Regions from separate parts of the Dickeya parazeae Ech586 genome, predicted to be linked through region 3. Evidence: predicted binding sites of a transcription regulator. Region 3 holds the regulator's gene; each other region holds the start of a gene.
What was found. Region 3 encodes PurR, which represses purine synthesis genes. Its sites were predicted from a motif close to CANGCAAACGTTTGCNTG; they were not measured.

Region 1: purE (5-(carboxyamino)imidazole ribonucleotide mutase) is a predicted target of PurR. The motif match lies at 1,867-1,884, and genes of this name have one in related genera.
Region 2: purL (phosphoribosylformylglycinamidine synthase) is a predicted target of PurR. The motif match lies at 6,134-6,151, and genes of this name have one in related genera.

The regions. Positions count from the first base shown of each region.
Region 1 covers NC_013592.1:3,349,085-3,360,036, forward strand. Annotated here, with positions in the region: gene DD586_RS14655 (DoxX family protein) at 1-254, opposite strand, end outside; gene ppiB (peptidylprolyl isomerase B) at 593-1,087, shown strand; gene lpxH (UDP-2,3-diacylglucosamine diphosphatase) at 1,098-1,820, shown strand; gene purE (5-(carboxyamino)imidazole ribonucleotide mutase) at 2,043-2,552, shown strand; gene purK (5-(carboxyamino)imidazole ribonucleotide synthase) at 2,549-3,619, shown strand; gene DD586_RS14680 (HAAAP family serine/threonine permease) at 4,171-5,454, shown strand; gene DD586_RS14685 (L-serine ammonia-lyase) at 5,516-6,886, shown strand; gene DD586_RS14690 (helix-turn-helix domain-containing protein) at 7,181-7,621, opposite strand; gene pstB (phosphate ABC transporter ATP-binding protein PstB) at 7,815-8,630, opposite strand; gene pstA (phosphate ABC transporter permease PstA) at 8,648-10,294, opposite strand; gene DD586_RS14705 (ABC transporter permease subunit) at 10,291-10,952, opposite strand, start outside.
Region 2 covers NC_013592.1:3,517,308-3,528,259, reverse strand. Annotated here, with positions in the region: gene DD586_RS15310 (type I secretion system permease/ATPase) at 1-1,751, opposite strand, end outside; gene DD586_RS15305 (tryptophan synthase subunit beta) at 2,506-2,847, shown strand; gene murQ (N-acetylmuramic acid 6-phosphate etherase) at 2,976-3,914, shown strand; gene tadA (tRNA adenosine(34) deaminase TadA) at 3,914-4,426, shown strand; gene mltF (membrane-bound lytic murein transglycosylase MltF) at 4,510-5,967, opposite strand; gene purL (phosphoribosylformylglycinamidine synthase) at 6,246-10,130, shown strand; gene DD586_RS15280 (HAMP domain-containing sensor histidine kinase) at 10,841-10,952, shown strand, end outside.
Region 3 covers NC_013592.1:1,887,662-1,898,613, forward strand. Annotated here, with positions in the region: gene DD586_RS08285 (riboflavin synthase) at 1-331, shown strand, start outside; gene cfa (cyclopropane fatty acyl phospholipid synthase) at 466-1,617, opposite strand; gene purR (HTH-type transcriptional repressor PurR) at 2,041-3,066, opposite strand; gene cydH (cytochrome bd-I oxidase subunit CydH) at 3,452-3,541, shown strand; gene DD586_RS08300 (C40 family peptidase) at 3,645-4,649, opposite strand; gene DD586_RS08305 (Grx4 family monothiol glutaredoxin) at 4,980-5,330, shown strand; gene rnt (ribonuclease T) at 5,428-6,108, opposite strand; gene gloA (lactoylglutathione lyase) at 6,240-6,647, opposite strand; gene DD586_RS21320 (DUF1289 domain-containing protein) at 6,930-7,169, shown strand; gene slyA (transcriptional regulator SlyA) at 7,342-7,779, shown strand; gene DD586_RS08325 (outer membrane lipoprotein) at 8,245-8,712, opposite strand; gene anmK (anhydro-N-acetylmuramic acid kinase) at 9,068-10,180, shown strand; gene DD586_RS08335 (MliC family protein) at 10,355-10,663, shown strand; gene pdxH (pyridoxamine 5'-phosphate oxidase) at 10,772-10,952, shown strand, end outside.

The DNA of each region.
Region 1 (10,952 bases), 1.5 Mb from region 3:
GAGGAGAAAATAAGCGCGGCAGGACGTGTCAAAATACCGAGGATCATCAGGATCGGCGTCACCACTTCGCCCATAAACACACCATAGGCGATAAAGCCCGGCAGACCATGAGCCGCCAGCATTCCCTGAATGGGGCCGACACCTCCGATCAGCTTATGAACGCCGTGGAACAGCATCAAAATACTGAATGACAGTCGCAGAACCAGCTTACCGAAATCCGGGTTGTCTAATAGCTGATTAATCCGGTCTAACATAATTTACCTACCTGTATGATTATTGAGTGAGCAACGTGTTAACGAGAGTGACTATCAACTACAACAAGAATAAATTTAGAAAGTAAAAAAACATATCAAAATGATACTAGTTATTGATTTAGCGCAAGAAAAATATATTTCAAATTAATTCACTTAATTTTACTTATGTTAATGAATTTATTTGAAATAGAATTCATCGCACGGTGCTCATTGTGCCGCCCACCACGCCCTGTGCTGACTCAGCCATTCACTTATGTTATAAGAGCGCTCTTGGCGGCTTGGCGCCTCGGTGAATATCTCTCATTATTCTGTGTATTATGGCTAAGTAAGGTTTATCTATGATTACGTTTCATACCAACCACGGCGATATCGTCATCAATACCTTCCCGGAAAAAGCGCCGGTTACCGTAGAAAACTTCCTGAACTACTGCCGCAGCGGTTTTTACAACAACACGATTTTTCACCGTGTGATCAACGGTTTCATGATCCAGGGTGGTGGTTTCGAACCCGGCATGAGCCAGAAAAGTACCAATGCGCCGATCAAAAACGAAGCGAACAACGGTCTGGCCAACAATCGTGGCACGTTGGCCATGGCCCGTACCAACGATCCGCATTCAGCAACCGCACAGTTCTTTATTAACGTCGTAGACAACGACTTCCTGAACTTCAAGTCTGAAACCGTGAATGGCTGGGGTTACTGCGTATTCGCTGAAGTGGCAGAAGGCATGGATGTGGTTGACAAGATCAAAGCCGTCTCTACCGGCCGCAGCGGTATGCATCAGGACGTACCGAAAGAAGACGTGATCGTCACTAGCGTAACCGTTAGCGAGTAACGCCCGCGGTATGTCGACGCTGTTTATTAGCGATCTGCATTTGAGCGAACAGGAACCGGCGATCACCGCCGGTTTTCTGCGTTTTCTGCAAGAAGACGCCCCCAACGCCGACGCACTCTACATCCTCGGCGATCTGTTCGACGCCTGGATTGGCGATGACGACCCGGCCCCGTTGCACAAGATAGTCGCACAGGCGCTAAAGTCACTGACCGACAGTGGCGTGCCTTGCTATTTCGCACACGGCAACCGCGACTTTCTACTCGGCAGGCGTTTCGCTCACCAGAGCGGCCTGCACTTGCTCGCCACAGAAACCGTGCTTGACCTCTATGGCCGACGCACTCTGTTATTGCACGGCGATACCCTGTGCACCGACGATCACGCCTACCAAAATTTTCGTCGTAAAGTGCATAACCCGCTTATCCAGCGGCTTTTCCTGTGGTTGCCCTTGTCTTTTCGCCTGCGCATTGCGACACGTATGCGTGCTGCCAGCCAGAGAGCCAACCAGCATAAATCCATGACGATCATGGACGTCAATGCCGATGAAGTGATTAACCGTCTGCACTACCACCGTGCCACCCTGATGATCCATGGGCATACACACCGCCCGGCTATCCACGTTATCGATCAAGGCAGTGTAAAAGCTGAACGCGCGGTATTAGGTGCCTGGCATCAGGAAGGATCGTGGCTCCAGGTAACGGCGGATGACGTTCGTCTGAACTCGTTTCCATTGTAACGCCCCGTTTACACTGATTTTCCCTGTTAACGGCCCATTTCATCGCCACGCAACCGTTTTCCTCCCTTCTGGCTCATGGTATGCTCTACGCCCTCGCGGCCTGTGGCTCCGGTTTCAGGTCGCCGTTGCAGCGCGCAATGACCGTATCATTAACGTTCACTGTCATTGCACGTCATCAACATGAATTACTACCGCCATGCAAACCACAGGAGCATTACAGGCATGTCATCCAACGCTGCCCCGGCGAAAATCGCTATTGTTATGGGTTCAAAGAGTGACTGGGCTACCATGCAGTTTGCTGCAGAGATCCTCACTACACTGAATCTGCCTTATCACGTTGAAGTGGTCTCCGCGCACCGCACACCAGACAAACTGTTCAGCTTCGCCGAACAGGCGGACCAGAATGGCTTTGACGTTATTATCGCTGGCGCGGGCGGCGCTGCTCACCTGCCGGGAATGCTGGCAGCCAAAACGCTGGTGCCGGTGCTGGGCGTTCCGGTTCAGAGCGCTGCGCTAAGCGGCGTAGACAGCCTCTACTCTATTGTGCAGATGCCGCGCGGCATTCCTGTCGGCACGCTGGCTATCGGTAAAGCGGGCGCAGCTAACGCCGCGCTGCTGGCCGCCCAGATTCTGGCGCGTCACGATAGCGCACTGGCAACCCGTCTGGCGGCCTGGCGTCAGGCGCAAACCGATGAGGTACTGAACCATCCGGATCCGAGGGAAGAGGTATGAAACCGGTTTGCGTACTGGGTAACGGCCAATTAGGCCGTATGCTGCGTCAGGCTGGCGAGCCGCTTGGCATCGCTGTCTATCCTGTCGGGCTGGATGCAGAACCGGAATCCGTTCCGGTGCAACACAGTGTTATCACCGCCGAAATCGAACGATGGCCAGAAACGGCGCTGACCCGCCAGTTGGCGCAGCACGCCGCCTTCGTTAACCGTGATATCTTCCCGCGTCTGGCTGATCGCTACACCCAAAAGCAACTGCTGGATGAGCTGGGTCTGGCCACTGCGCCCTGGCAACTGCTGGCTTCAGCGCAAGAATGGCCAGCTGTCTTCGCCTCACTGGGCGAACTGGCGATTGTTAAACGCCGCGTCGGTGGCTATGACGGTCGGGGCCAGTGGCGTATCCGCACCGGCGAAGAGCACAGCCTGCCAGCCGACTGCTACGGTGAGTGTATTGTTGAGCAAGGCATCGCCTTTTCTGGCGAAGTTTCGCTGGTTGGTGCTCGCAGCGCGACTGGCGAATGCGTATTTTACCCCCTGACCCACAATCTGCACGAAGACGGTATTTTGCGTACCAGTGTCGCGTTGCCGACCCCACAGCCCCACCTGCAGCAGCAGGCGGAACAGATGCTGTCAGCTATCATGCATCGTCTCGGTTACGTGGGCGTGATGGCCATGGAGTGTTTTGTGGTAGGCGATCGCCTGCTGATCAACGAGCTAGCCCCACGGGTGCATAATAGCGGCCACTGGACGCAAAACGGTGCCTCCATCAGCCAGTTCGAACTGCATCTGCGCGCGATCCTCGCGTTGCCACTCCCCGCTCCGGTGGTTGCCAGCCCAGCGGTGATGGTCAATCTGATCGGCACTGATGTGAATATCGACTGGCTGGCGTTGCCGCTGGTACATCTGCACTGGTATGAAAAAGAGGTACGTCCGGGTCGTAAAGTCGGACACCTGAATCTCTCTCATCCCGATAACGCGCGGTTGAGCCAGACACTACAGGCATTAGCGCCCCTGCTGCCGGAGGCTTATCACTCTGGACTGGCGTGGGCACAACACCGGTTGGCTGATTAAGCAACCGGTGTCGACTACGGGTCAGCGGTGCATGCAGGTCAGTCATGACCCGCTGATACCCGTTTTGCTTGACGTTGCAGACAGGTTAGCTTTCTGACAACGGGAATATTTAGGGCGTCTCATCGCCGGTACGATTTTTACGTGACATTATGACGATTGGGTTTATTATCTTCAGCGCGAATAAAATAAATACTTTGTGTCAGCTATTTATTTCACTCACGGACATCCAGAAAGAGAAATATTTCCGCTTTATTATTCACCAATTCAAATCAATTAACGCATCAAAAAAGATACCTCCCAAAATAAATTATTTAACGCATCAATCCTGATATTTTATTTTTGAATAATTGGGGTTAAAATAATTGACCTTTATTCATTTGTGTGATCGCCTCACTATTATTTCACACTGGTCAGGATATAGAATGCCGCCACAATAAAAGGTTACCCCGATTCACATGATGTCTCGTGTGACACCTGCGAATTACCCCTGTATTGGCCTGTAGCCGGTACGGCATTTTTTTATACTCTGTGTTCACCAAGGAGAAACTCGCATGAGCACAATTCAAGACAGCAGTCAGGTACTGGAGAACGCTTCAGGCTGGCGTAAAAGCGATACCGTCTGGATGCTGGGCCTGTACGGCACGGCCATCGGCGCGGGCGTGCTGTTTTTGCCCATCAATGCCGGTATTGGCGGTTTGATTCCGTTGATTATCATGGCAATTATTGCTTTTCCGATGACCTATTTCTCTCACCGCGCATTATGCCGTTTTGTTTTATCCGGTAAAAAAGGTGGTGAAGATATTACCGAAGTCGTAGAAGAGCATTTTGGTACTGGTGCGGGAAAATTAATCACCCTGCTTTATTTCTTCGCTATTTATCCAATACTGCTGGTTTATAGTGTCGCTATTACCAATACCGTTGACAGCTTTATTACTCACCAGTTGCATTTACCTTCACCGCCGCGAGCGATTCTGTCTCTGATATTGATTTTGGGACTGATGTTTATCGTTCGCTTTGGCGAAGCGATGATCGTGAAAGCGATGAGCGTGCTGGTTTATCCGTTTGTGGCCGTATTAATGATGCTGGCGCTGTATTTAGTTCCGCACTGGAATACGACTGTTTTCCATAATATTTCCCTGACCAACAGCACCACAGGTAATGGCCTGCTGGCAACGCTGTGGCTGGCCATTCCGGTTATGGTATTTTCCTTCAACCACTCGCCGATTATTTCATCTTTTGCGGTATCCAAGCGCCGTGAATATGGCGATAACGCCGAGAGAAAATGCTCCCGTATCCTGGCTTGCAGCCACATCATGATGGTGCTGACCGTGATGTTCTTCGTATTCAGTTGCGTACTGGCACTCTCTCCGTCTGACCTGATGGAAGCGAAAGCTCAGAACATCTCGATCCTGTCCTATCTGGCTAACCACTTTAATAACCCGGTCATGGGCTATCTGGCACCGGTTATCGCCACTATCGCCATTTCCAAATCGTTCCTGGGTCACTACCTGGGTGCGGGTGAAGGCCTGAACGGCATGATGACAAAAATGCTGCGCAGCCGCGGTAAGACAGTTTCAACCGCCAAACTGAACCGCATCACTGCCCTGTTCATGCTGGTCACCACCTGGCTGGTCGCCACACTGAACCCGAGTATTCTGGGTATGATTGAAACCATGGGCGGCCCGGTTATCGCTTGTCTGCTGTTCCTGATGCCGATGTACGCTATCCGTAAAGTACCGGCAATGCGTCAGTACAGCGGCGCGCTGAGCAACGTGTTCGTCACCCTGCTGGGCCTGATTGCCATCACCGCCATCGTTTACACCCTGTTCGAGTAATTCCTCTGTCCCTCCCGACGCAGGCGGTGCTGCTGCCTGCGTCAGCTGAAAGGAACCCCCTATGGTCAGCGTATTTGATATTTTCAAAATTGGTATCGGCCCTTCCAGTTCGCATACCGTTGGCCCGATGAAAGCTGGCAACATGTTCACCGACGATCTGGTCAACCTGTCTCTGATTTCATCGGTTGACGCTATTATCGTTGATGTTTATGGCTCGCTGGCTCTGACCGGCAAGGGCCACCACACCGATATCGCCATCATTATGGGACTGGCGGGCAATTTGCCAGACAGCGTGGATATCGACGCGATCCCGGCTTTTATTCAGCAAGTACAGCACAGCGGCCGTCTGCCGTTGCTCAATGGGCGCTATGAGGTCAACTTCCCGCTGGACAGCGCACTGCGCTTCCAACCGGAGAACCTGCCGCTGCACGAAAACGGCATGACAATCCGTGCGCTCGATGCCAGCCAGAACGTGCTGTACAGCAAAACCTATTATTCGATCGGCGGCGGGTTTGTCGTTGATCAGGAACACTTCGGTCAACCTGTGACACAAGAAGAGCGCGCTCCCTGGCCGTTCTATTCCGCCCGACAACTGCTTCAGCATTGTCACGATAATTGCCTGTCGCTGTCAGCGGTGGTGATGAAAAATGAAATCGCCATGCACGGCCGTGATGCGCTGGAAACCTATTTCGCCAGTGTCTGGCAAACCATGCAAAACGCTATTCATCGCGGTATGAATACCGAGGGCGTACTTCCCGGCCCGCTGCGCGTGCCACGTCGTGCCTCGGCGTTACACCGGTTATTATTCACCAACGGACGTTTTTCCAATGACCCGATGGATGCCATGGATTGGGTCAACATGTTCGCGATGGCGGTATCAGAAGAGAACGCCGCAGGTGGCCGGGTAGTCACAGCACCGACCAATGGTGCGTGTGGCATTATTCCTGCCGTGTTGGCCTACTACGACCGATTCATTCAACCGGTAACGCCAGACACGTACCTGCGTTATTTCCTGGCCGCCGGGGCCATCGGCATTCTGTTTAAAATGAATGCGTCGATTTCCGGTGCAGAAGTCGGTTGTCAGGGAGAAGTGGGTGTTGCCTGTTCGATGGCAGCAGCCGGTTTGGCTGAACTGCTGGGTGCCAACCCAGAGCAGGTGTGCATCGCGGCGGAAATCGGTATGGAACACAATCTTGGACTGACCTGCGACCCGGTTGCCGGTCAGGTTCAGGTACCCTGCATTGAGCGTAACGCTATTGCATCTGTTAAAGCGATCAACGCCGCCCGCATGGCGATTCGTCGTTCCAGCGAACCTCGAGTTTCGCTGGATAAAGTGATTGAAACCATGTACGAAACCGGCAAAGACATGAACGCCAAATACCGCGAGACATCCCGTGGGGGCCTGGCGATTAAAGTGGTGCAATGTGAATAAACCCGTGGTGCGCCTGAGCGCGCACTTCGTTAGCAATTGGCCTCACTAGCAACAACCTTTACTAACACCAGTCGCCAACAACAGTACCCGCAGCATAACGCGCTGATACTTCCAGGGAACAATAAGCCACCGGGCTGATGCAACCACATCAGCCCGGTGTATTTTTAGTCATACTGTATTTTGGATAACACCATGTTTTCACTCGCCGCGTAGTCGAATATTACGGGTGTTGAGTATCACAGATGTTGAAAATCGGTACGTTAAGCGCCGCGCCCGCCGAGTAACGGTATGCTGTCAGGATGGTTTTTTCTCGTTGTCCGGCCAGGACCAGATCAGGTTGTTTTCTGCTGCGGACACATACCAGTCAAGTGCACTGGCGACGGGTTTCGGCATGGATTCCGCTGCTGCGACAGGGGCGGGCGTGTCAGTATTTTTCTTACGAATGCGTAGCGGCGCACGAGACTGCCCGCCATTTAACCGCGCATTGAAGTTCTCCACTTCGGTATCAAACAGCACCCCTTCCAGTTGATGCAGACGGTTCAACCCACGCAGTATCGCCAGCAGGCTGCTCAGGGTAATGGATTCCCCCATCTCTGCCCGTTTGATGGTCGCGATGCCAAGCCCGGCGCGCTCAGCCAGATCCACCTGGGATAACCGCTGCTGAATACGTGCGTCTTTTATACGTCGACACAGCTCGGTGATGATGTCACCTTCGCTCATGGTACTGAATCTCATAATGCCACTATCTGCCCCCACGCTAAGTTGCGCGCAGTTTATCATCACTCGCTGCAATCACAGCGATGGGCGAACAACTAAACGTCAGTTTCTCGATACAGGTCAATTTTTCATAAGAAAAAAGTATGGATGAGACAGTGCGCATAGCACACGCGGCGTTCACACCGCGTGCGATGAAATGCGATGAAAACAACTACCCGAAACGACCAGTAATGTAATCCTCAGTACGCCGCTCGGCCGGTGCGGTAAACAACGAGTCGGTTTCGTTGTACTCGATCAGCCGACCATGATGAATAAACGCCGTGTAATCAGACACCCTCGCCGCCTGCTGCATGTTATGCGTCACCAGCACCAGTGTGAAACGGCGCTTGAGCGCGCCAATCAGTTCTTCGATCACCAATGTCGAGATAGGATCGAGCGCCGATGTCGGCTCATCCAGCAATAGTACTTCCGGTTCGATGGCGATAGCACGGGCGATCACCAGCCGTTGCTGCTGACCGCTGGACAGCGTGAGCGCGTTGTCGCCGAGCCGGTCTTTCACTTCGTGCCACAATGCCGCCGCCCGTAGCGCGCTTTCCACCGACTCATCCAACAGACGTCGGTCTTTCACCCCCTGCAGGCGCAGGCCGTAAATCACGTTTTCATAGATGGATTTAGGAAAGGGATTGGGACGCTGAAAGACCATGCCGACCCGGCGGCGCAATGTCGAGACATCCAGCAACGGATCGTTGATGCACATGCCCTGCAAACGGATGTCGCCATCAATACGGCAGCTATCCATCAAATCGTTCATGCGGTTAAAACAGCGCAGCAAGGTAGATTTGCCGCAACCCGACGGCCCAATAAGCGCCGTCACACGGTTTTTCGGAATACGCAAAGAAATATCACACAGCGCTTGTTTATCGCCGTAATACAAATTCAGCCCGTCAACCGACAACGCGGTTTGTTCATCGGTTAACCGGTGGACGTCCATCACGGGGAGTCGCTCCAGTGGTTTAGGCATACCCATCACTATTCTCCCGCCACTTAGAGTGACATCGCTCGGTATTTTTCACGCAACACATGGCGAATGCCAATTGCCGCCAGATTCAACGCCACCACAATCAACACCAGCAGTAACGCGGTGGTATACACCAATGGGCGAGCCGCTTCCACATCCGGGCTTTGAAACGCCAGATCATAAATCTGGAACCCCAGGTGCATGAATTTCCGCTCCAGATGCAGATAAGGAAAGATATCGTCCACCGGCAGTACGGGTACCGATTTCACCACCCCCACCAGCATCAGTGGCGCGGTTTCACCTGCGGCTCGGGCCACCGCCAGAATCAGCCCGGTCATCATCGCGGGGACCGCCATCGGTAGCACCACACGCCACAGGGTTTCCGCCCGGGTCGCCCCCAGTGCCAGCGAGCCATGACGCACCGATACCGGAATGCGCGACAACCCCTCTTCCGTAGATACTATCACCACCGGCAACGTTAATAACGCCAGCGTCAGCGACGCCCACAGCAACCCCGGTGTACCGAAGGTCGGGTTCGGGAGTGACTCAGCGTAAAACAGACGATCCAGCGTACCGCCCACCAAATAAACAAAAAAGCCCAGTCCAAACACACCGTAGACGATGGATGGCACCCCGGCCAGATTCGCCACGGCAACCCGTACCCAACGGGTCAGGCTGGTGTTATCAGCGTATTCATGCAGATAAACCGCCGCCACCACCCCTAGCGGCATCACGATAACCGACATCAGAATAACCAGCAGCACGGTGCCGAAAATGGCGGGAAACAGCTGGCCGGGGCTACTGTCGTCAGGTTCAAACCGGCTTAACAGACTCCCTATTACCTGCAGCGTCTGGTGCGCCTTTTCACTGAAGGTCATCGCATTGGGGTACCACGCTCGCTCAATCATTTTGACCGGGATGGTATGCAGTTGCCCCTGCGCATCGCGTAGCAACACCGCCGTGCGGTTGATATCGGCATTGAACGCCATCAGTTGTTGATTAAGCGCACTGAAATGACGCTCCAGCGCGGTTCGCTCAGCACCCAGGCGTGCCTGTGCCTGCTCATTCAGCCGGTTTTCCCGACGCAGTTTTTCTTCCTGCAACCGCAGTGCGTCAAACTGCTGGTTCACCCGGCTCATCTCCCCCAGGCGCAGCGTCTGAGCATGCGTCATCAATTGATGCACCTGCGCAATCCGCTGCTGTAGTGTTGACGGCAGATTGTCGGACACCAATGGCTGCCCGTCTTCCGTCATACCATCAAGATAACCATACGCCATACCGTTGGTGGTGCGGCGCACCGCCAACACATCCGCTGGCTGGCTGGCATGGGTCACCGAGGTGGACAGCAATGTCTGGAAACTCTGGCCGTAAGACTCTCGCCACCCGGTTTTAAGCAGATAGCGCGTAGCACCTGATGTAGGCGCATTGACGACACCGGCATCCGTCAGTTGCTGATGGGTCAGCGGTTGTTCATCATAGCGCTCGCCGATCAACTGACGGGGATTGCCCTGCGCATCGTGCAGGTTAAACGACCATACCGGCTGCGGCCACAGGTAGCGCGCGCTCTGCCCGACCAGCAGCACGAATACCGCGACAATCGCAATCAGGCTGAACGTAATCGCAGACGCGGTTAGCCATACCCAAGGTGTTCCGGTGCGAAACCAACGCATCATGACAGTTTTCCCTCGTCGCGGTAACGGCGACGCAAACGCTGACGAATGATTTCCGCCAGCGAATTCACCACAAAGGTAAAGAGAAACAGCACCAACGCGGCTAAAAACAGCACCCGATAGTGCGCGCTGGACATTGCCGCTTCCGGCATTTCAATCGCGATATTCGCCGCCAGCGATCGCAACCCCTGAAACAAGCTGTTGTCCATCACCGGCGTATTACCGGTCGCCATCAGCACGATCATGGTTTCTCCCACCGCACGGCCAAAACTCAGCATCAGGGCAGCAAAAATGCCGGAACTGGCTGATGGCAGCACCACCCGCCACAAGGTTTGCCACGCGGTAGCCCCCAGAGCCAGCGACCCCTGACTCAGGCGAGCCGGTACGCTGAACAACGCATCCTCCGCCAGCGAAAAGATCAGCGGGATCAAGGCAAACCCCAGCGCGACACCCGCGACCAGCGTATTGCGCTGGCTAAAACGATCCCCCATCCATTGCCAAAGTGGTTGCCCCAGTAGACGTGAATCGAGCCACGGCCCCAACCAGCACGCCAGCGCGAGCATCAGCAACATCGCCGGTATTAATAGCAAGGCATCCCACCCAGCCGATACGCCACGTCGCCAGCGGGCGGGCAACTGTTCGAGCAACCACCCACATCCCA
Region 2 (10,952 bases), 1.6 Mb from region 3:
AACGTACCACTGAAAAGATGAATATCCTGCGGCACGTAACCAATATGGTGGCGCAGATCGGCAACATCGAGCTGACGCGCATCGACACCATCAATCAACAGGTTACCGTGGGTGGGGTGGTAAAGGTTGACGATTAACTTTTCCAGCGAGCTCTTACCCGAGCCGGTTCGGCCTATGATGCCGACTTTTTCTCCTGGGCGAATAGACAGGTTAATATCGATCAGAGCACGGTTTTTCTGTTCGGGATAACTAAACGTGACATCGCGAAATTCGATACTGCCCTGAATGTTTTCTCGTTTTAGCGGATAGTGTTGCTCGCCACGTTCTTGCGGCAGCATCATCAATTCCTGAGTTTCTTCCAGCGTTAGCCTGGCATGCTGGTAGCGGATGACCCATTCGGATAACGGCCCCAGGGTCAGCAATACACGACTATTGAGCAGGTAACAGGCAAACAGCGTACCTAACGTCAATTGGGCGTTTTGCAGCAGGTAGACTCCGACGACTATCACGATGACGCTGGCGAGATGTTGGCAGGTTTGTGTCAGATGCAAAGCGCAGGCTGACAACGTTTTCACCCTTAAGGTGAGTCGGCTAATATCACCGCTGATGTGTTCCCATTGGCGCTGGCGTTCGCCTTCTGCGTTATTGATTTTAATGGCTTCCAGCCCACTCAGTGTCTCCGTCAACAGCGCCTGGCGTTCATCCGTTAGTTGGCGGGAAAGGGCTTGTGCTGCCAGTATGGGTTTTTGAAACAGCCAGTTAATCAACAATACCAGTGGTATTGTCAGTAATGGTACCCAAAGCAACTGGCCGCCTAAGACACCGAGTAAGATAATCATCAGTAGTGCGAAGGGAAAGTCTATCAGGCTACCCAGTGACTGCGACGATAAGGTATCACGCAAGACATGGAACTCCCGCACCCGATGCGCTATGGCGCCGACTCGTGCCGGGAAAGCGGAGCGCATCATGCCGGTCAGCCGTTCGAATAGCGTGGCAGAAAGAATCAAATCGGTTTTTTTACCTGCAATATCCAGACAGACGCTGCGCAATATGCGCAGAATAAGGTCGAATACCAGTGCAATACCGAGGCCGGAGGTCAGTACCCATAAGGTGGCTGTTGTTTGATTGGGGATCACCCGATCGTAGACCTGCATCACAAACAGCGGAATGAATAGCGCGATGATATTGATGAGCAGGCTGGCGGCTATTGCATCAAGATAAAGAGGGCGAGACAGTTTCAGTGTGTCACGCAGCCAGGCTTTGCTGCGTGCCAGCCGTGTCGCCGACGGGGCATCAAAACGATGAGCTGGCTGCGCGAACATGACCAATCCCAGATAGTTTTGCTGCAGCGTATTGTGGTCAACCATGATTTCGCCGCCTTCGGTTTCGCCAGTCATCAGCCGGGCATTGCCGTCTTCTGTCCAGCCCAGCAGGATGGCCGCCCGACCCTCACGCAGTAGCAACATCGCTGGCAGCGACATGCTGGGTATCGCGCTTAACGAGCGTTTGAGTATGCGGGCGCGCAAACCGGCACGCGCTGCGGCACGGGGTAGCAGACTGGCAGATAAACGCAGATCTTCCAGCGGTAATCCTGCTGTCAGTGTGGCGCGACTGGTCGGTTTCCCCTGCAATTGGCACAAGGCCAACAGACAATCCAGTAAGGGATCATCATGACGGGCGCGAGGATCCTGATGTTGTAGAGAATGCGGACATTCTCCGCCGCCTGGTGGCTGCTCATGGTGTGTATTCATGTCGCTGCTCATTCCTTAGCTATCGTGACTGCTTGCAGGCAAGGCGATCACCGATAAAAAATGACAATAAACAAAAGTGAGCAATATGGCCTGATTTTGTTGTTTTTTCTGGTGTTGACTGGCAAGCATTATTCATGGCGAACCTTACCAGACGCAACCTTTCATTTCAGTGGTATCAGCCAGTCTGGCGACGGGAGAACGCTGCCAGTCAGTTGATCTGCTCAAGTTTGAACACTCGGGTATTGGTCAATATAACTGACATTTTGATGCGATATAATACGTCGGTTAACTCTTGTATTGATCACCTTTTAGCGGGCTATCGACTCTACATGAAATGTGAATAGCGGACGGATAATCGTCTGGATAGCTTGCCGGGTGATGGCGAAAATGCCATTCTGATAGATGGTCTGACGGTGTGGCGATAGAAAATTGTAGTCACCTGGTCAGGTTTCGTCGCAGGGTATATCGCACGGGCGGCGTGACTAACTCCATCCGGCGGCGGTGTGTTATCCATTAATGCGGCAGCCTTGCTCGGGTGAAGACGATAGATTCTCGTGTCGGTATCCTCTGGCAAACACAGGCAATAAGGTGGGCTGGCAAGGTTGTGTTAGTGCGCAGCCTGGTACTGTGGGCGTGTGTTTGGGACCGTTATGTCTATCGGCTTGCAGCGCGGTAATAAAATGAAATCCTAATCAAGAGCGGAGGCTCCTCCTGTCGTTGGATTCTCTTCTATTGCTAATAAAAAGGGCTTGGTATGTTTTACATTTTGCGTGATAGCAACGGGCATCTTATCAGGGTAGAAAGATCGCCGTTTCCGGAAATGAATGGTGAGCTGCCGGATAATTCAGTTGAGGCAGCAGCATGGCTGCATAACCAGCGGGCTATTCTGGCTAAGATCGAGCGCTTGCGCAGCAGCGATCTGGAAATGGTACGTGTACTTGAAGACTTGATTCAGGTGCTGATCACCAAAGGGCAGATCAACATCACGGATTTTCCAGCGGCGGCGCAGCTTAAACTCATCAATCGTGCACGGGCGCGTGAAGAGCTGGGTAATCTGGAGTCACTGATCCGTGAGGATGAAGATAAAATCTTCTGATGCTGATAAGTTCCGACAAAACGGCTTGCCAGTTACCTTGCAAGCCGTTTTTTATTGGTCCGACAGACGGCAGAGTGATGAGTGCTTGCCGACGGCACGGAACAAACGGGTAATCAAGGTGGCTGATAATGGTAAACGATGAGAAAAGTATCGATTTCGGTACGCTGGTTTCAGAAACACGTCATCCTGCATCCATGAATTTGGATCAGTTATCCACGCTGGAAATGGTGTCCTTGTTCAATCAGGAAGATCACCGGGTGCCGGAAGCGGTGCGCAAGGTCCTCCCCGCTATTGCTCAGGCGGTGGATGCGGCTGCAGGTTGCCTGAAGGTGGGGGGACGAATTATTTATCAGGGAGCCGGTACCAGCGGCCGCCTTGGCGTGCTGGACGCATCCGAATGTCCACCGACCTTTGGCGTGCCGCATGGGGTGGTGGTGGGGTTGATTGCCGGTGGCCCCGGCGCGTTGCTAAAGGCGGTGGAAGGAGCGGAGGATGACCCTGCACTCGGCGAAGCGGATTTGGTCGCGCTGACACTCACTTCTCGCGATATCGTCATCGGCATTGCCGCCTCAGGGCGAACACCCTACGTGATTGGCGGCTTACGTTATGCCCGGACGCTGGGTTGTCGCACCGTCGCCATTTCCTGCAATCCCCATTCACCGATTGCACAAGAAGCGGAGATCGCGATCTCTCCGTTGGTGGGGCCAGAAGTGTTGACCGGCTCCACACGGCTGAAATCCGGCACAGCACAAAAACTGATATTAAATATGATATCCACCGGTGCGATGGTGAGACTGGGTAAGGTATATCAGAACCTGATGGTGGATGTGAAAGCCACCAACGTGAAATTGGTCGATCGAGCCTGCCGTATTTTGATGGAGGCCACTGGGGTTGAGCGGGAAACGGCGCAGCTGTGTCTGGCGCAAACCGATTATGACGTCAAACCGGCGATAGTCATGGTAGTAGCAGGATGTGATGCACAACAAGCCAGACAACGGTTAGCACAAAGCAATGGGTATCTGCGTGATGCGTTATATAAAGAAAATGCAAAAAACCAAGGGGAATAATGAGTAGTCCGATGGATGATGAGTTCTGGATGCGTCACGCCTTGTCGCTGGCACAACGAGCCTGGGACGAAGGTGAAGTACCGGTTGGCGCGGTACTGGTGCAAGGCGATCGGGTGATTGGCGAGGGCTGGAATCGACCGATCGGTCGCCATGATCCCACAGCCCATGCAGAAATCATGGCGTTGCAGCAAGGGGGGCAAGTGCTGCAGAACTATCGTCTGCTAGACACCACCCTGTATATTACGCTGGAACCCTGCGTGATGTGTGCCGGTGCCATGATTCATAGCCGCATCACTCGATTGGTGTACGGTGCGGCGGATGCCAAGACGGGAGCTGCCGGCTCGCTGGTGGATATTCTGCGCCATCCCGGAATGAACCATCAGATAGCCATTACCGACGGTGTGTTGGCGCAAGAGTGCTCCGAACTGTTGAGTCGTTTTTTCCGTATGCGCCGCCAGCAGCAGCGCGAAGCGCGCGCCGGACGTGATACGTCACATGATACTTCGGCCTGAATCGAGCGTTCAGAATAACGCCGCCCGAACCGCAGTAACTGAATCGTAGTGAGCCAAACCGCAGTGAACCAGTGGGGGATAGGTCAACGGGAACGCGTGGCGGTCAATTGCTCTGGTGGTACGGCGGGGTAGGCGCTGCCAGCCAGTTGCTGTTGTAACGCACGGCTTTCTTTCTCTGAAAGATACCCCACCAGGCTGACCATGTAGCGTCGGATATTTTCCACATAGTCGTAAGCCTCCTGACCACGCGCATAACCGTTGGCTGTCTGGGAGTAGTAGCGTTTCTGACTCAACATTGGCAGGCGTATTTTGACGTCTGCCCAACTGTCTGGATTTCCCTGCTGTTTTTCTGTCAACTTACGGGCATCCATCATATGCGCGTACCCCATATTATAGGCTGCCAGCGCAAACCAGATACGCTCATCTACCGGGATGGTGGCAGGTACCTGCTGCATCATTTGGCTTAAATATCTGGCACCGCCGCGAATGCTTTCCTCCGGATTGAGCCGGTTGACCACATCCAGACTTTCAGCGGTATTGCGCGTTAGCATCATCAAACCACGTACCCCGGTTGGCGAGGTTGCCAGCGGGTTCCAGTGCGATTCCTGATAAGAAATTGCCGCCAGCAGTTTCCAGTCTATTTCCCGGGCGTATTTCTCGAACAGCGGGCGTAAACCCGGCAATGTGTTGTCGATAGCGCTGAGGAATGTGGTGGTATCCACATAGTCGAATTCGCCGACGTGCCCCAGATACTTCTCCTCCAGACGGGCGAGGGTGCCGTCTTCCATCACCTGACTAAAGAAGTCGAGCAGTGCCGCAGATAGGCTGTCATCGCGGTTTTGCCGCATATACCAGGTAACCGGCTCTTCGTCGCTAAGATCGAATGACACCGCCAGCTGGGGGTGGATTCGTTGCATCAGACCAATGTTGATTGAATCAGCGATGGTGTAATCCAGCTTTCCATCCGCTACTTGTTTTAGGAGATCCAGCTCAGAGACATCGGTGGCGACTTCCCAACTCAGTTGCGGATATTTTTCGGCTTTGAGATCGCGCAAGGTAGCGGCATGTGCCGAGCCAGACAGTACGGTCAGTTTACCCTGCATTTTATCCAGTGAAGTGGGACGAGCGCTCCCCATACGGTAGACCAGTTGCTGTGACACCGAATAATAGGAAGGGCCTGCCTGGAAACGGTTCAGACGCTCCTGGTTATAGATGAGGCCTGCCGCCAACAGGTCGGCATTGTCGTTATCCAGATCGCTGAATAAATCGTCAACATTTTGACGCACGGAAACCACCAGCCGCACGCCGAGGTAGTCGGCGAATCGCTTGGCCAGTTCATAATCCAGCCCGGTGGGGGAACCGTTGCTGAGGGTATAGGTCAACGGAGAGGTCACGGTGCTGATGCGTAGCTCGCCACGTGAAAGGATTTGCCTTAACTGGACGTCCTGATGACTGCGCCAGGGAATATTTGGCCACAGTGCCAGCGTCAACAGCAAAGCGATTACCCCGATGAAAACATAATTTATCGTTAAACGCTTCAATGAGTTGTCTCTCGGCGGCCAGTTGGCCTGTCTGTCTGTAACGGCAGTTTCTTATTACGTCTGTCCCAGAGTCGGGGGGCATTTTGCTTAACAAACCGCCAGTGTGCAACTGTTATTCGTTTGTCTATTGTTTGACCACCGAACCTCTGCAATGTTTAACAATCGCTACGCAAACGGTTTCGTCACGCGCCACTATTCTCTATAATAGCCCGCGTTTCCCCCCTGTAGCGCCCTGACGCACTGTCTCCGGTGCCTCGAAGACGAGAGAAATTTAGATGATGGAAATACTGCGTGGTTCACCGGCCTTATCGGCTTTCCGTATCAATAAACTGTTGGCCCGGTGCAAGGAATACCAACTGCCCGTTAGCGACATTTATGCCGAATACGTCCACTTCGCCGATGTGAACGCTCCGCTAAACCATGAAGAACAGTCACGACTGAGCCGCCTGCTGAAGTACGGGCCTTCTCTCGCTGAGCATGAGCCTACCGGGCGGCTGATTCTGGTGACCCCGCGTCCGGGCACCATTTCTCCCTGGTCTTCCAAGGCTACCGACATTACGCACAATTGCGGCCTGCAGAAAATTCGTCGTCTGGAACGCGGCCTGGCGTTTTACATTCATGCGCCGACATTAAGTGATGCCCAGTGGAAAGAACTGTCTGCACTGCTCCATGATCGCATGATGGAAAGCGTCTTTGACGACCTGCAACAGGCTAACCTGCTGTTCTCTCAGCACCAGCCTGCACCACTGAAACGGGTGGAAATTTTGCTCCAGGGCCGCCCGGCGCTGGAGGAGGCCAACCTGCGTTTGGGGCTGGCGCTGGCTGATGATGAAATGGATTATCTGCTGGAAGCCTTTACTAAACTGGGGCGCAATCCAACCGATATCGAACTCTATATGTTTGCTCAGGCGAATTCTGAGCACTGCCGCCATAAAATCTTCAATGCCGATTGGGTCATCAATGGTGAAACACAGCCGAAGTCGCTGTTCAAGATGATCAAAAACACCTTTGAGCATACACCGGACTATGTGTTGTCTGCCTATAAGGACAATGCGGCAGTGATGGAAGGATCGGCGGTAGGCCGTTTCTTCCCTGACCCACAAGGCGCTTATGCCTACCATCAGGAAGACGCTCACATCTTGATGAAAGTGGAAACCCATAACCATCCGACGGCTATTTCACCGTGGCCGGGTGCCGCGACTGGTTCCGGTGGTGAAATCCGTGATGAAGGCGCAACTGGACGAGGCGCGAAACCGAAAGCCGGTCTGGTCGGGTTCTCGGTATCTAACCTGCGTATTCCCGGCTTTGTTCAGCCGTGGGAGCAGGATTTCGGTAAGCCGGACCGCATTGTCAGTGCGCTGGATATCATGACCGATGGCCCACTGGGTGGCGCTGCCTTTAATAACGAATTTGGCCGTCCGGCATTGACCGGCTATTTCCGTACCTATGAAGAAGCGGTAGACAGTCATAACGGCGTTGAAGTGCGCGGTTATCACAAACCTATCATGCTGGCGGGCGGGATCGGCAACATCCGTGCGGAACACGTCAAGAAAGGCGAAATTAGCATTGGTGCCAAATTGATCGTGCTGGGCGGGCCTGCAATGAATATTGGTCTGGGGGGCGGTGCTGCATCGTCCATGGCATCAGGCCAGTCTGACGCGGATCTGGATTTTGCCTCGGTGCAACGCGACAACCCGGAAATGGAGCGCCGTTGTCAGGAGGTTATCGATCGCTGCTGGCAGCTTGGCGAGCAAAACCCGATCCTGTTTATCCATGACGTCGGTGCCGGTGGCCTGTCCAACGCCATGCCGGAACTGGTCAGCGACGGTGGTCGCGGTGGTCGTTTCGAACTGCGCGATATTCTGAATGATGAACCTGGGATGAGCCCGTTGGAAGTCTGGTGTAACGAATCGCAGGAACGTTACGTGCTGGCGGTAGCGCCGGAACAACTGGCGCTGTTTGATGAAATTTGTCGTCGTGAGCGCGCGCCTTATGCCGTCATTGGTGAAGCGACGGAAGAACAGCACCTGACACTCAGCGATCGCCACTTCAACAATAAGCCGATCGACATGCCGCTGGACGTACTGCTGGGCAAAACGCCGAAAATGCTGCGTGATGTTGAGCGTAAAGACGTTGAAGGCACCCCACTGAATCGCGAAGGCATTTATCTGGCGGAAGCGGTTGAACGCGTGCTGCATTTGCCTGCGGTGGCTGAGAAAACCTTCCTTATTACCATTGGTGATCGTACGGTGACCGGGATGGTGGCACGTGACCAAATGGTTGGGCCGTGGCAGATACCGGTGGCAGATTGCGCCGTGACAACCGCCAGCCTGGATAGCTATTACGGTGAAGCGATGTCAATCGGCGAACGAGCGCCAGTGGCATTGCGTAACTTTGCTGCATCAGCGCGTCTGGCGGTAGGGGAAGCACTGACTAACATCGCCGCGACGCATATTGGCGACTTGAAGCGTGTGAAACTGTCTGCCAACTGGATGGCGGCAGCCGGGCATCCGGGTGAAGACGCGGGTTTGTACGAGGCGGTGAAGGCGGTTGGTGAAGAACTCTGTCCGGCACTGGGACTGACGATTCCGGTGGGTAAAGACTCCATGTCGATGAAAACCCGCTGGCAGGAAAATGGCGAAGATAAATCGGTAACTGCGCCGTTATCGCTGGTGATTTCTGCGTTTGCCCGCGTAGAAGATGTACGCCATACCGTTACACCGCAGTTGCGTACCGACAAAGACAACGTACTGCTGATGATCGATCTGGGTGCCGGACATCACGCATTGGGCGCGACAGCACTGGCTCAGGTTTATCGTCAACTGGGTCGTAAAACGGCGGATGTGCGTAATCCGGCACAGCTGGCTGGCTTCTTCAATGCCATGCAGACATTGGTGGCGAACAAGGCACTGCTGGCATACCACGACCGCTCAGACGGCGGTTTGCTGGTCACGTTGGCCGAAATGGCGTTTGCCGGCCATTGTGGCGTGAAAGTCGACATCAGTTCTATGGGTGAAGATGCGTTGGCTGTGCTGTTCAACGAAGAGCTGGGCGCTGTTATCCAGATAGAGGCCTCTCGCCGTGCCGAAGTCGAACAGGTGTTGGCTGAACACGGTCTGGCAGAGTGCGTGCACTATCTGGGACGGGCACAAGCGGGCAACCACTTCATCATTCACAGTGGTAACGATGTGGTGTACCACGAAAGCCGCACTACACTGCGTAACTGGTGGGCGGAGACGACCTGGCAAATGCAGCGTCTGCGTGATAACCCACAGTGCGCGGATCAGGAGCACCACGCGAAATCTGATGACAACGATCCGGGGCTGAATGTCGCATTGACTTTCGACCTGCGCGAAGACATTGCCGCACCATTTATCAGCCGTCAGGCGCGTCCGAAGGTGGCGGTCTTGCGTGAGCAAGGCGTCAACTCGCATGTAGAAATGGCGGCGGCGTTCCATCGCGCTGGGTTTGATGCCATTGATATTCATATGAGCGACCTGCTCGCCGGTCGTCGTAATCTGCAAGACTTCCAGGCGCTTGTCGCGTGTGGTGGCTTCTCTTATGGCGACGTCCTGGGCGCGGGTGAAGGCTGGGCGAAATCCATTCTATTCAACGATCGGGTGCGCGATGAATTCGCTGCATTCTTCCTGCGTCCGCAAACGCTGGCACTGGGGGTCTGTAACGGTTGTCAGATGATGTCCAACCTGCGTGAGCTGATCCCAGGGGCGGAGCATTGGCCGCGTTTTGTTCGTAATAAATCTGACCGGTTTGAAGCGCGTTTCAGCCTGGTAGAAGTGACCAGCAGCCCATCATTGTTCCTGCAGGATATGGCGGGTTCTCGTATGCCGATCGCTGTGTCGCATGGCGAAGGTCGTGTAGAAGTCCGTGACGACAGCCAGCTGTCTGCACTGGAACAGCATCAGCTGGTGGCACTGCGTTACGTGAATAATTATGGTCAGGCGACGGAAGATTACCCGGCTAACCCGAATGGCTCGCCGAATGGTATCACGGCGGTGACCAGCGTGAGTGGCCGTGCCACGGTGATGATGCCACACCCGGAACGAGTGTTCCGCACCGTGAGTAACTCATGGCACCCGGAAGAGTGGGGCGAAGATAGCCCGTGGATGCGTATGTTCCGTAATGCTCGCCGCCAGTTGGGGTGATGTATTCGAATACAGCGTTGATAAGAAAGGGGCTTCGGCCCCTTTCTTTTTTTGTCTCAAATCAGCGACAACAGCATGATTGAGTGTCTCCAAAAGGTGACATTTATTTTATTGATTCTAAAGAATTATTTTTAATGGGTATTAGGGTGTCTTTTTTTAGCGACAAAAAGCCCTGATTTCACCGAATAGCGGAGGAATCGCGGAAAGCGTTCAGGCTGTATTATTAATATCTTCGGCGTGTTATTTTTATTTTTCTTTTTATTTCAATGCATTGATTATTTAAGTTGAAAACTGGCACGATGAGTGCATAATAAGTGCGCTGCTCATTCAACTGGTTATGATAGCAATGTAAAAAACATGCTCATAACGCTCGGAATGATGCCAAAAGATAAGGTGCCTATCGTCCAGCATTATTGATAACTGCCCTCGGGCTTTATCACACATCGGGCGACACGTTGAGTGAGGCACCGCCTATTCAGAGACCCGGTCAGACAGTTACTGTGTGACCGGGTTTTGTTTTGGGGCATTCACCGAGTCACTCCCAGCGCCTGTTGCGCGTTCGTTCCTTTCTGACTACCGCAATTTGCAGGGTTGCATGGCATGATTGCGGCCGTCTTCCCAAGATACTGATGGTCTGCATTTGAGCTGATACTGATAACGCGTACAATGGCGGGCGAGGTATCAGACGGTGTCCTTTGGCAGGTAACGATATGATTTCGTTGAAACGTTGGCGTTTTTTTCCACGCTCTTTGCGGCAATTGGTCATTATGGCCTTCCTGTTGGTCTTGTTGCCGTTGCTGGTATTGGCTTATCAGGCCTATG
Region 3 (10,952 bases):
CGTGAAAATTCTGACGTCGGAAAATAATCATCAGATCTGGTTCCGGCTGTCTGATGAGTCGCAGATGAAATATGTGTTGCACAAGGGATTTATTGGTATTGATGGTATCAGCCTGACGGTAGGTGAAGTGACCCGTAGCCGTTTCTGCGTGCACCTGATTCCGGAAACGCTGCAACGCACGACGCTGGGGCAAAAACGCCTGGGCGACCGTATCAATATCGAAATTGACCCGCAGACTCAGGCCATTATCGACACGGTTGAGCGTGTTATGGCTCGTCAGGCAGAGCAGCAACAAGCGCTGGCGGCAGAGCTTGCTGCGAAGAGTGAATAAAAGACGCCTGAACGCGTGTTATTCCTGTTAGCCATAATAAAACCGGCAGCCAGACTCCAGACTGCCGGTTTTTGTTTGTGGCTCTTAATTCGTGAGGCGAGGGCGACAGGAGTGGGCGATGTGCCGCCACCCGTTCATCGTGCCACGCGCATACCGCCTTCAATCCCTTCGACACTGAATAACACCTGCCAGAGTTGGATGTTGCGTGCGCGAAACGCACCGGCACAGGCGTTAAGGTAATAACTGAACATCCGCCGGAAGCGCTCGGGGTAGCGTGCTGACAGGGTCGGCCAGTGCTGCTGGAAGCGCTCGTGCCAGGCCATAAGGGTACGGTCATAGTCCGCGCCGAAATTGTGCCAGTCTTCCATGACCAGATAAGGCTCGCTGCGCTGGGCGATATGCTGCACTGAGGGTAAACACCCATTAGGGAAGATGTATTTGTCTATCCAGGCATCGACCTTGAGGCTGGTTTCGTTTGCGCCGATGGTATGCAACAGGAACAAACCGGTGGATTTGAGGTTTTTTCTGACCACCCTGAAGTAAGTATCGTAATTTTTCGGACCGACATGTTCGAACATGCCGACGGAAACGATACGGTCAAACTGCCGATTCAGATCGCGATAGTCCTGTAGCAGAATGGTGACATCCAGATCCTGACAACGTTGTTGCGCCAATGCCTGTTGCTCGCGGGAGATGGTCACACCGGTTACGCTAACACCGTAATGGCGGGCGGCAAATTCGGCCAGACCACCCCAGCCGCAGCCGATATCCAGCAGTGTCATTCCCCGGCGTAACTGCAATTTTTCGCAAATGAGGCGCAGCTTATCTTGTTGTGCCTGCTCCAGGGTTTCGGCTTGTTTCCAGTAACCACAGGAGTACTGCATGTACGGGTCTAGCATCAGGCTAAAAAGATCATTACCGAGGTCGTAATGCTCCTTACCTACAATCCATGCCCGCCGACGCGATTGCAGATTGGTCAGGCGAGCCATCAGTATCCGTAGCGTATCCTGCCAACGCTGGGGCAGTTGCTTCTCCAGCCCGGCGCGTATCGCTCGATGGAAAAACATGTCTAGCCGTTCACATTCCCACCAGCCATCCATGTAACTTTCGCCCAGACCCAGTGACCCGTCACGCAATATGCGCTTGAACAGTTCAGGGTTTTTGACCTGAATATCAAACGGTCGCGAACCGTTAATGGCGATATTCGCGGCCGACAGCATTTCATTAACCAGTTGGAACCAGGGTTGACTGGGGGTACCCAGATCCTCCACGTAAGATGAACTCATAACTTCTCCCTACCTTGCCAGATACATGCGTTATACGGGATAAACCAGACAAATATCGCGATGGAGGGTATTCGATGTACCCATTCCACACGTCATCGTCTATCCCTGAGAGCCTCAGAGGAAAATAAGAGACAAGCCGACACGAAAGGCGTCTACCCCGGCCGTGACAAACGGTGTAACAGTCATTAGTGGGGTAGAAAAAGTAAGGCGATGCGTATTGCTAAAAGCATCGTCTGATCATGGTTATTGTCGTCAATGACAGTGACAAGTGTATGACTGCTTTAACCCGGCGACAAGATTCATCGGGCTAAAGCAGCACATTGCGTTCTATATTAGGGTGCCAGGGAGACACGCTTTAGCGCTCTACGGCGCGGTATAACGGCGGTTGATTCGCCAGCGTGCGATAACGAAATCGTCTGGCTATTAACGGCGATAATCGAGATACGGGCCGTCAGCAACGGAACGGCGCTCGATCAGCGTCGGGTGGACTTCGATGGTTTGCGCTTCCTCGCGTTTGCTGGTGATGCGGTCAAGCAGCATGGAGAACGCCGCCTGTCCCAGCCGTTCCTTAGGCTGATGAATGGTCGTGAGCGCCGGCGTAAAATAGCGGGAGTGGCGTACATTGTCGTAACCGATCACCGAAATATCCTGCGGTACACGCAGGCCCAGTTCATCCGCCGCACAAATCGCTCCCATAGCCATAATATCGCCGCCGCAGAATACCGCGGTCGGTCGCTGCTTTTGCGCCAGAATCTGATGCATGGCTTTGTAGCCGGATTCGGGTTCAAAGTCACCCTGAACCACCCATTCGTCACGCAGGGGGATATCCGCTTCTTTCAGCGCTTTCAGAAAGCCCAAATAACGCCCGCTGCCGGTATTGCGCCCCTGAGAACCGGGGATGGCACCGATATCACGATGCCCGCGCTCAATCAGATAGCGACCGGCCATATACCCACCGGCAAACGCATTATCAATAATGGTATCGGTGAAATCGCTGTGGGCTTCGCCCCAATCCATGACGACCATCGGAATATGGCGATAATCCGCCAGCATTGACAGCAGTTCAGGCGGGTACTCGGCACACATCACCAGCAGGCCATCCACGCGTTTTTGCGCCAGCATGGACAGGTAAGCACGCTGTTTATCCTGATTATTGTGAGAGTTACACAGAATCAACGTGTAACCTCTGGCGTAGCAACTGTTTTCCACCGCTTCGATAATTTCGGCGAAATAGGGTGCTTCGCTGGAGGTCGCCAGCAGCCCGATAGATTTGGTGTGGTTGACTTTCAGGCTTCGGGCCACCGCACTGGGTGAATAATGCAATTCATCAATCGCTGCGCGTACCGCAGCCTTGGTCTCTTCGGCGACGAAACGTGTTTTATTAATCACGTGTGATACGGTTGTGGTTGAAACGCCTGCGCGTTTTGCCACATCTTTAATCGTTGCCATCTAAAGTGACTCCTGAACTCATCTGTTACAGTCGTGGGTCTGTTACAGCAGTAAATATGTTGTTAATCGTTTGCCTGCGTGAATTTTGCTCCTGCTGGACAACAAGGCAACATTTCAGTAGGAGACATGCCGAGGTGTGTAGCTTGAAGGGAGGGCTGACGCTTCGACCAACGCAGTGTACACGGTAAACTGCGGATTTTGGCCGATTTAGAGCAAAAGGGGAAGAGGCAATTCGTGTTATCTCTGTGACGCAGAAATCGGTTTTTTGACTTCAGTCGGGTAATAATAGACCTATACTTTATGTGCTTGCCCATCCGCCGGGATACGGTGTTGATTCAGACATAACGGGATGATGGCGATCATCAGTCATATACAGGAGAATACGATGGATACAAATTTGAAAATGTCGCTGTGTAGTACGTTGGTCGCACTCGTGGTGATCATTGTTTTTAGTTTCACTGCGGTATTGAACTGATAGCAGATCGCCAGTGGTGTAAAAAGAAAACAGAAAAGGGGCTAGTGCCCCTTTTCTCGTTATTCATTAAGCCATTTAGCCGATTGTTATTGACGAATATCCGTTAGCGAATGGTCTTCGGTGTCACCACGCGGCGAGCGCCGACATAATGATCCTGCCAGTAATCTTCACTCAATTTACTGATTTTGATGTCAGAACCCGAGCGCGGTGACTGGATAAAACGACCATTGCCCAGGTAGACGCCAACGTGGTCGGCAGCACCGCGGTTGGTGATACGGAAGAACACCAGGTCACCGCTTTCCAGTTCGCTTTTCTTGATGGGCGCCGCGTCACGCAGGTGGAACATCTCATTGGCTGTGCGCGGAATCGAGATTTTTACCACATCTTTATAGGCGTAATACACCAGCCCGCTGCAATCAAAACCTGAATAAGGCGTTGCGCCGCCCCAATGGTACGGTTTACCGATTTGGCTCATCAGCTTGTTCATGGCAGTCAATTTGGCGTGCTGATAGCGTTTTTGGTGAGCAGCACTGATGGTCAGCGCCGCTTTATCGTGTTTGCCTTTCTTGCTTTTACCATGTGAAGACGTGGCGGCTACCTCATCTTCTTCATCGACCGCCGCTTTACCTTTTTTATGCGCGTTTTTCGCGACCACGAGTTCATGCGCTTTGTGGCTGGTTTTAGCCTGCGCCGGTGTTTCTTTCTTTGCTGCGTCTTTTTTCGTGGTTTTCGCTAATGCAGCCTTAGTGGTATGCGTGCTTTTCTCTGGCTGCGATTTTGTATGGGAGGAATGGGCTGCCGCCGCCACCGACTTTTTGTCCGCAGACTTTTTGTCATTGTGCGACTTCGCGTTTTTATCGTGACTGGCTACGGTTTTGGCTGGCGTAGGCTTTGCGTGTTTTTCCGGTTTTTTGCCGTGGGTCGGCTCCGTGCCTTTTTTGTTAGCATTTTTGGCAACTTTGTTCTTTTTGGATTCATCAAGCGCTTTATTCGCCGTTTCTACACCAGATTTGCGTGGTGGCACTGCCCCGCCGTGCGGATTAGCCAGCGCCAGACCAGAAAATAGATTACTGAAAAATAATAAAAAGAGCGTAATAAATAACCGCATGATAGTTCTGACCGAATGTTGTCCTCAATCGTTCAATCTTTACAGTATTCCCGAAAATGACCTGATAAAAAAGCGGGAGATAGAATAATCCTACTACAAAATAGTGAGAAAACGTTAACAACGGTGTTTGCTGCTTAATTATCCGGCGATTTGGCGTCGCTTTGTACCGTTAGCGCGTCACCCGGATAAAACCCTATAAAAGATAGCGTTTTTTTGTGGCCGTCGCTATCGTTAGAATACAAAACAAAAGAAGCGGTATGCCACGGTTTGCCGCGAGTCATATGAGCGGCTCTTAAGGGCTGCTCATCACGCGCTTGAGGAAGCAATAGAATGACGACAACGACACTTGAAAAAATTCAGCGCCAGATTGCTGAAAACCCGATTCTGCTGTACATGAAAGGCTCTCCCAAACTGCCGAGCTGCGGTTTTTCTGCTCAGGCGGTACAGGCGTTGTCGGCGTGTGGCGAACGTTTTGCCTATGTAGATATTTTGCAGAACCCGGATATCCGCGCCGAATTGCCGAAATATGCCAATTGGCCGACATTCCCGCAGCTGTGGGTGGATGGTGAATTGGTTGGCGGTTGTGACATCGTCATTGAGATGTATCAGCGTGGCGAACTGCAACAGTTGATTAAAGAGACAGCTGACAAATACCGTTCCCAGCAGGAAGACCAGCAGTAATCTTCCTTATCGTCAGGCAGCATTGCGCTGCCTGACGGCCTGTTTATCGTTGTTTTACGCCAGCATAGGTTGGCGTGTGAGCAGTAGTTGTACCGCCTTATCCTTCGTCGACAGCCAGTGGCGCGTCTTCGGTATCGCCGACAGCGCCAGCCAACGGCCAGCCCCCCATCCGTTTCCACCGATTGACCAGTTCACAAAACAGCTGTGCTGTGCGCTCGGTATCGTACAGCGCCGAGTGTGCCTGGCTGGCATCGAAAGGGATTTCCGCGGCAATACAGGCTTTAGCCAACACGGTTTGCCCCAGCACCAGCCCGCTGAGTGCGGCGGTGTCAAAGGTGGCAAACGGGTGGAATGGGTTGCGTTTCAAGCCGCAACGTTCAGCCGCCGCCATCAGAAAGCTGTGATCGAAGGTTGCGTTATGCGCCACGATGATCGCACGATTACAATTCTGGTCCTTGATACCTTTGCGAACGGCTTTAAAAATGTCATGTAGGGCGTCATATTCACTCACCGCGCCGCGCAGAGGATTGCTCGGGTCGATACCGTTAAACGCCAGTGCTTCGGGACGCAGAATTGCGCCTTCGAACGGTTCGATATGAAAATGCAAGGTGTCGTCCGGCTGTAACCAACCGCTTTCATCCATTTTCAGCGTTACCGCTGCAATTTCCAGCAGCGCATCGGTTTTCGCGTTGAACCCGGCGGTCTCAACGTCAATCACCACAGGGTAAAACCCACGAAAACGCGCGTTCAGAGCGTTCAGGTTATTTTTCTCAGCCATTCGTTTCTTATTTCTTCAGCAACATGCAGTGCGCATTATGGCAAATTGTGTCGGGGGATGCAGCAGCCAGACAGAGTGCCGTCCCCCGGAAAAGGCAGGTGCCGTCGGCACCTGAACAGGCAAGGATAGAATCAGTTACCCAGTCCTTGACCGGCTTGTGAACGTTCAATCAGTTCTATCTTGTAGCCATCCGGGTCTTCAACGAAGGCGATCACGGTGGTACCGCCTTTGACCGGGCCTGCTTCACGGGTCACTTTGCCGCCGACCTGACGAATACGCTCACATGCGCCGGCGACATCATCCACACCCAGCGCGATATGACCAAAGGCGGTACCCATCTCATAGCTGTCTACACCCCAGTTGTAGGTCAGCTCGATCACCGCGCCGTCGCTTTCCTCGGTGTAGCCGACAAATGCCAGAGAATACTTATATTCCGGATTGTCGCTGGTGCGCAGCAGACGCATACCCAGTACCTTGGTATAAAAATCGATAGCGCGTTGCAGGTCGCCAACACGTAGCATGGTGTGAAGTAAACGCATAATGACCCCTATTCTGATCCGTGGGTTAGCCGTCTGGGCGATATCGGTAGTATTCCGTTATCGTCTGAAACAATAGGGCCAGAGTATAGCGTCGTTGCCGGGGTGAGTCCAAATCTGTGGCGGAGAGATGTTGTGTGTCGTTGAGTCCGGTTTTGATGCGCGTTTGCCGCAAAACAACCAGGATAAACGGAAATATGGTGGTTAATTGCGCATTAACGCCACGTAAGGCTTGCCAGTGAAGGCAATCAAGGTTTCAATAAAGATGTCGGATGAGGAGGTACTGTGGCCGAGCAGCTCGAGCTTTTTCCTGTTCCCAACCCATGCCGCGGTATCTGCCAGGCGGATGACCGGGGCTTCTGCCGTGGTTGTTTTCGAAGCCGTAACGAGCGCTTTAATTGGGGAACGATGAGCGATGCGCAAAAACAGGATGTGCTACGATTATGCCGCCAAAGGATGAAGCGTTCGCAGCGAAATGAGAAAAATTCAACATCCTCAGAACCGGATCAGCCGACCCTGTTTTAATCGACATGGTGATATTTAATGGCATAAATTAAGTTCAAGATCATTTTTAATTAATTATTATTTGCTAGAATAGATAGATAACAATAAGACCTTTTTATAAAACTTTCGTTTTAAATCAGAGTTGATTGCAATCCAGGGAAGTTGCTTAGTATGCTAACTATAAGGAGAGGTGATGGAATTGCCGTTAGGTTCTGATTTAGCTCGGTTGGTTCGTGTATGGCGTGCTTTGATTGATCATCGATTGAAGCCTCTAGAGCTCACTCAAACTCACTGGGTCACGCTGCATAATATTCACCAACTGCCTCCGGGGCAGTCCCAAATTCAACTTGCCAAGGCGATTGGAATAGAACAGCCTTCGTTGGTGCGAACGTTGGATCAGTTGGAAGACAAAGGGTTAATTACCCGACATATTTGTGCCCATGATCGACGCGCCAAACGAATTCTGTTAACAGATATGGCCGATCCGATCATTCAGGCGGTAAATGACGTTATTGATCAAACACGCAGCGAAATATTAGATGGTATTACTCCTGCAGAAGTAGATGAGTTAGCCACTATTATCTCCCGACTGGAAAAAAACATATTGGCATTACATGAGACTCAGTCTTAATTAATAGAAGAAGTAAATGTCCCGGCAGGTAATTCGAATTTCAGGCAATATATACTCACAATGATTCGAGTTGCGGGGCGGTACGCATGCGTGTTGTACCGTTATAAATTGCACAATTATATGTTGTGCAATTGTATGTGGTGTAATGCGTTAACCCTTCAGGGCAAGGCTCATGATGAGCATTTGCAATGCGGTAATCGGCGTATTTCAAGCGGCTTACATGAGTAAGTCACTGAGATAACGGACAACGTTGTCGGGAGCGGCGTTGTGTTCGATAAGCCTCATACCTGAAGGGTAAAAGTCGGCGCTGGACTAATAACACCAACATTCCTGTAACCTGAAGTTATAACAGGTATGACGTTATAATGGGTATAGCGTACCAATAATGGCTTATCTGAACAGGCGAGTCGGGTGAGGGCGATAAGACAATCACCACCCCATTGGGTGGTGATTGATTATTATCGCTTAGCGAGGAGATACCGTGATGGAACGACCATTACTGGCCATCGCTACACGTTGACCAGCGTGGAATTTGGTGTCGCCTTGTTTTTGTACCACCATGATGGTGCTGCCATCATCTTTACGGATTTCCAGCTCAACCCCCTGAACGCGGTTAACCGCGCCTTCAATGCTGTTACCCGCAACGCCACCTGCAACCGCGCCTGCCGCTGTTGCCAGATTACGACCCGTACCACGACCGATAGTATTCCCCACCAGTCCGCCCAGTACCGCGCCACCGATCGTACCAATGACATTGCTGTCTTCCCCGGCCTGAATCTGTACCGGGCGGGTGGAGACAACGGTACCGTAGGTTACCGTCTGGACTTGTTTGGCTTCAGATGCACTATAAACGTCTCCTGACAGGGTACTGGTGTTAGCACAACCCGCCAGTGTGATACCTGCTAAAGTGATCACGAGAAAACGTTTCATCATAGAAAGACTCCTGTTATAGCTGTGTCTGTGTCGGAGGGCGCAGCCTGAGCCGACGAATTATCTCTTGTCGCATTATGGCGTGGTCGAACGCACCATTCTACTGTGTCGATTAGCGTCAAAGATAGAATAGCGCGACTAAATTGATAATAAACGCGTTATAAAGTTCCTTGAGAATCCCTCTTTTTCTGAAAAAGGCACTGAAGGATAATGGGCGATCTGCTCTGGCATCTGTCTGACAAAAAAGACAAAATTGGGCCAGAAAACCGCGCTCCACGAACCGTGTGCGCGCGCTGACGCCGGTATCGATGCTGTCATGGCGTAACCGGCAGTCATTTACATAACGAAAGGTAACCCGATGAGGTCTGGAAGATATATTGGCGTGATGTCTGGCACCAGCCTGGATGGTGTCGATGTGGTGCTGGCCGCCATTGACGAGCACACCGTTGCACAGCAAGCCAGTTATTGTCACCCGATTCCGCCTGAGATTCGCCAGACGATACTGAGCATGAATCAAGGGCAGGCGGTAACGCTTTCCGCGCTGGGGCGGCTTGATACCCGCCTTGGCGCGCTGTTTGCCGACGCGGTACAGGCGTTATTGCGCCAGACCGGCCTGAGTGCGGGGGATATTACCGCGATTGGCTGTCATGGACAGACGGTTTGGCATGAGCCAGACGGCGATGCCCCTTGTACGATGCAGATTGGCGATTGTAACCGTATTGCCGCGGTGACCGGCATCACCACTGTAGGTGATTTTCGGCGGCGAGATATGGCGTTGGGCGGACAAGGTGCACCGCTGGTGCCCGTTTTCCACCACGCGTTGCTGCAACATCCGGTGGAGCGACGAATCGTACTGAACATCGGTGGGATCGCCAATATTTCGGTACTAGCGCCGGGGAAGGCGGTAAAAGGTTATGACACCGGGCCGGGTAATATGCTGTTGGATGCCTGGGTATGGCGAAATCGGGCGCAGCCCTATGACAAAGATGCCGCCTGGGCGTTGACGGGGCAGGTGGATAACCGCTTACTAAGCCACATGCTGGCCGATCCGTATTTCGGTCTGGTGGCACCAAAGAGTACCGGGCGTGAGTATTTCAATCTGACATGGCTGGAAAGGCAACTGGTGTCGTTTGTGCGTTTGCGCCCGGAAGATGTGCAGGCCACGCTGGTAGCGCTGACGGCGGAAAGCATCGCCGAACAGGTATTGTTGACCGGGGGATGTGAGCGCGTACTGGTGTGTGGCGGTGGTGCGCGTAATCCATTGCTGATGAGTCAGCTGTCGGCGCGCCTGCCGGGTATTGAAGTTTGTCCGACCGATAACTTCGGTATCCGGGGTGATGATATGGAGGCGCTAGCGTTCGCCTGGCTGGCATTTCGCACCCTGTCGGGGCTGCCGGGCAATTTACCCTCGGTGACGGGGGCCAGCCGTGAAACGGTCCTGGGGGCGATTTATCCCGCGATGGTGGCGTAAATCGGCTGAAGGACGTGTAATCGAACGTATGTGATGTCAGTGGATGAGGGTGGTGTAATCAGATTTTGCCGACAGGCCTGTCAGCGTGTTGTTGATAGACTCCTCTTTTGTGTGATGGTTCGCGCAGGATGCCGGAATCGTCGAATGCCAGAAAAAAAGACGGAGAAGAATAAGATGAAACCACTGTGGATGACAGGGGCATTAGTGTTGCTCAGTGGCTGTGCCCATTTTATGCCGACGGCGCAGCCACAAACCTTACACTACCAATGTGGCACCATGCCGCTTACCGTCACACTGAATCCCGGCCAAAAGGTCGATAGCGTGACGTTCCTGCTGGATGGAGAACCTCATACCTTGCCACAGGTGCCTGCTGCATCCGGTACGCGTTACAGCGATGATCGTTATACGTTTTGGAGCAAGGGCCAACAGGCGTTTATCGTCAGAGGCGATAGAATCATCGTGAATGATTGCGTGTTGCAGTAAGGCTGTTTCTATGCCGTTGTATGTCGTTGCGGGCGTTGAGATTTCGACGACGCGGGCGCAAAATGGGCCATTCCCCTTTCTCGCCCGATAAGGCAACGGCAGGATTGCATGACCACAGAAAACGACAACGCCCGCAACAAGGTGGCCCTTGCGCCGGAACAGGCCGCAAGCGTCGATATCGCCGACTTGCGGCGTGAATATACTCAGGGCGGCCTGCGCCGTCGTGACCTCACCGCCAACCCGCTCGATCTGTTTGAACGCTGGCTGAAACAAGCCTGCGAAGCGCAAC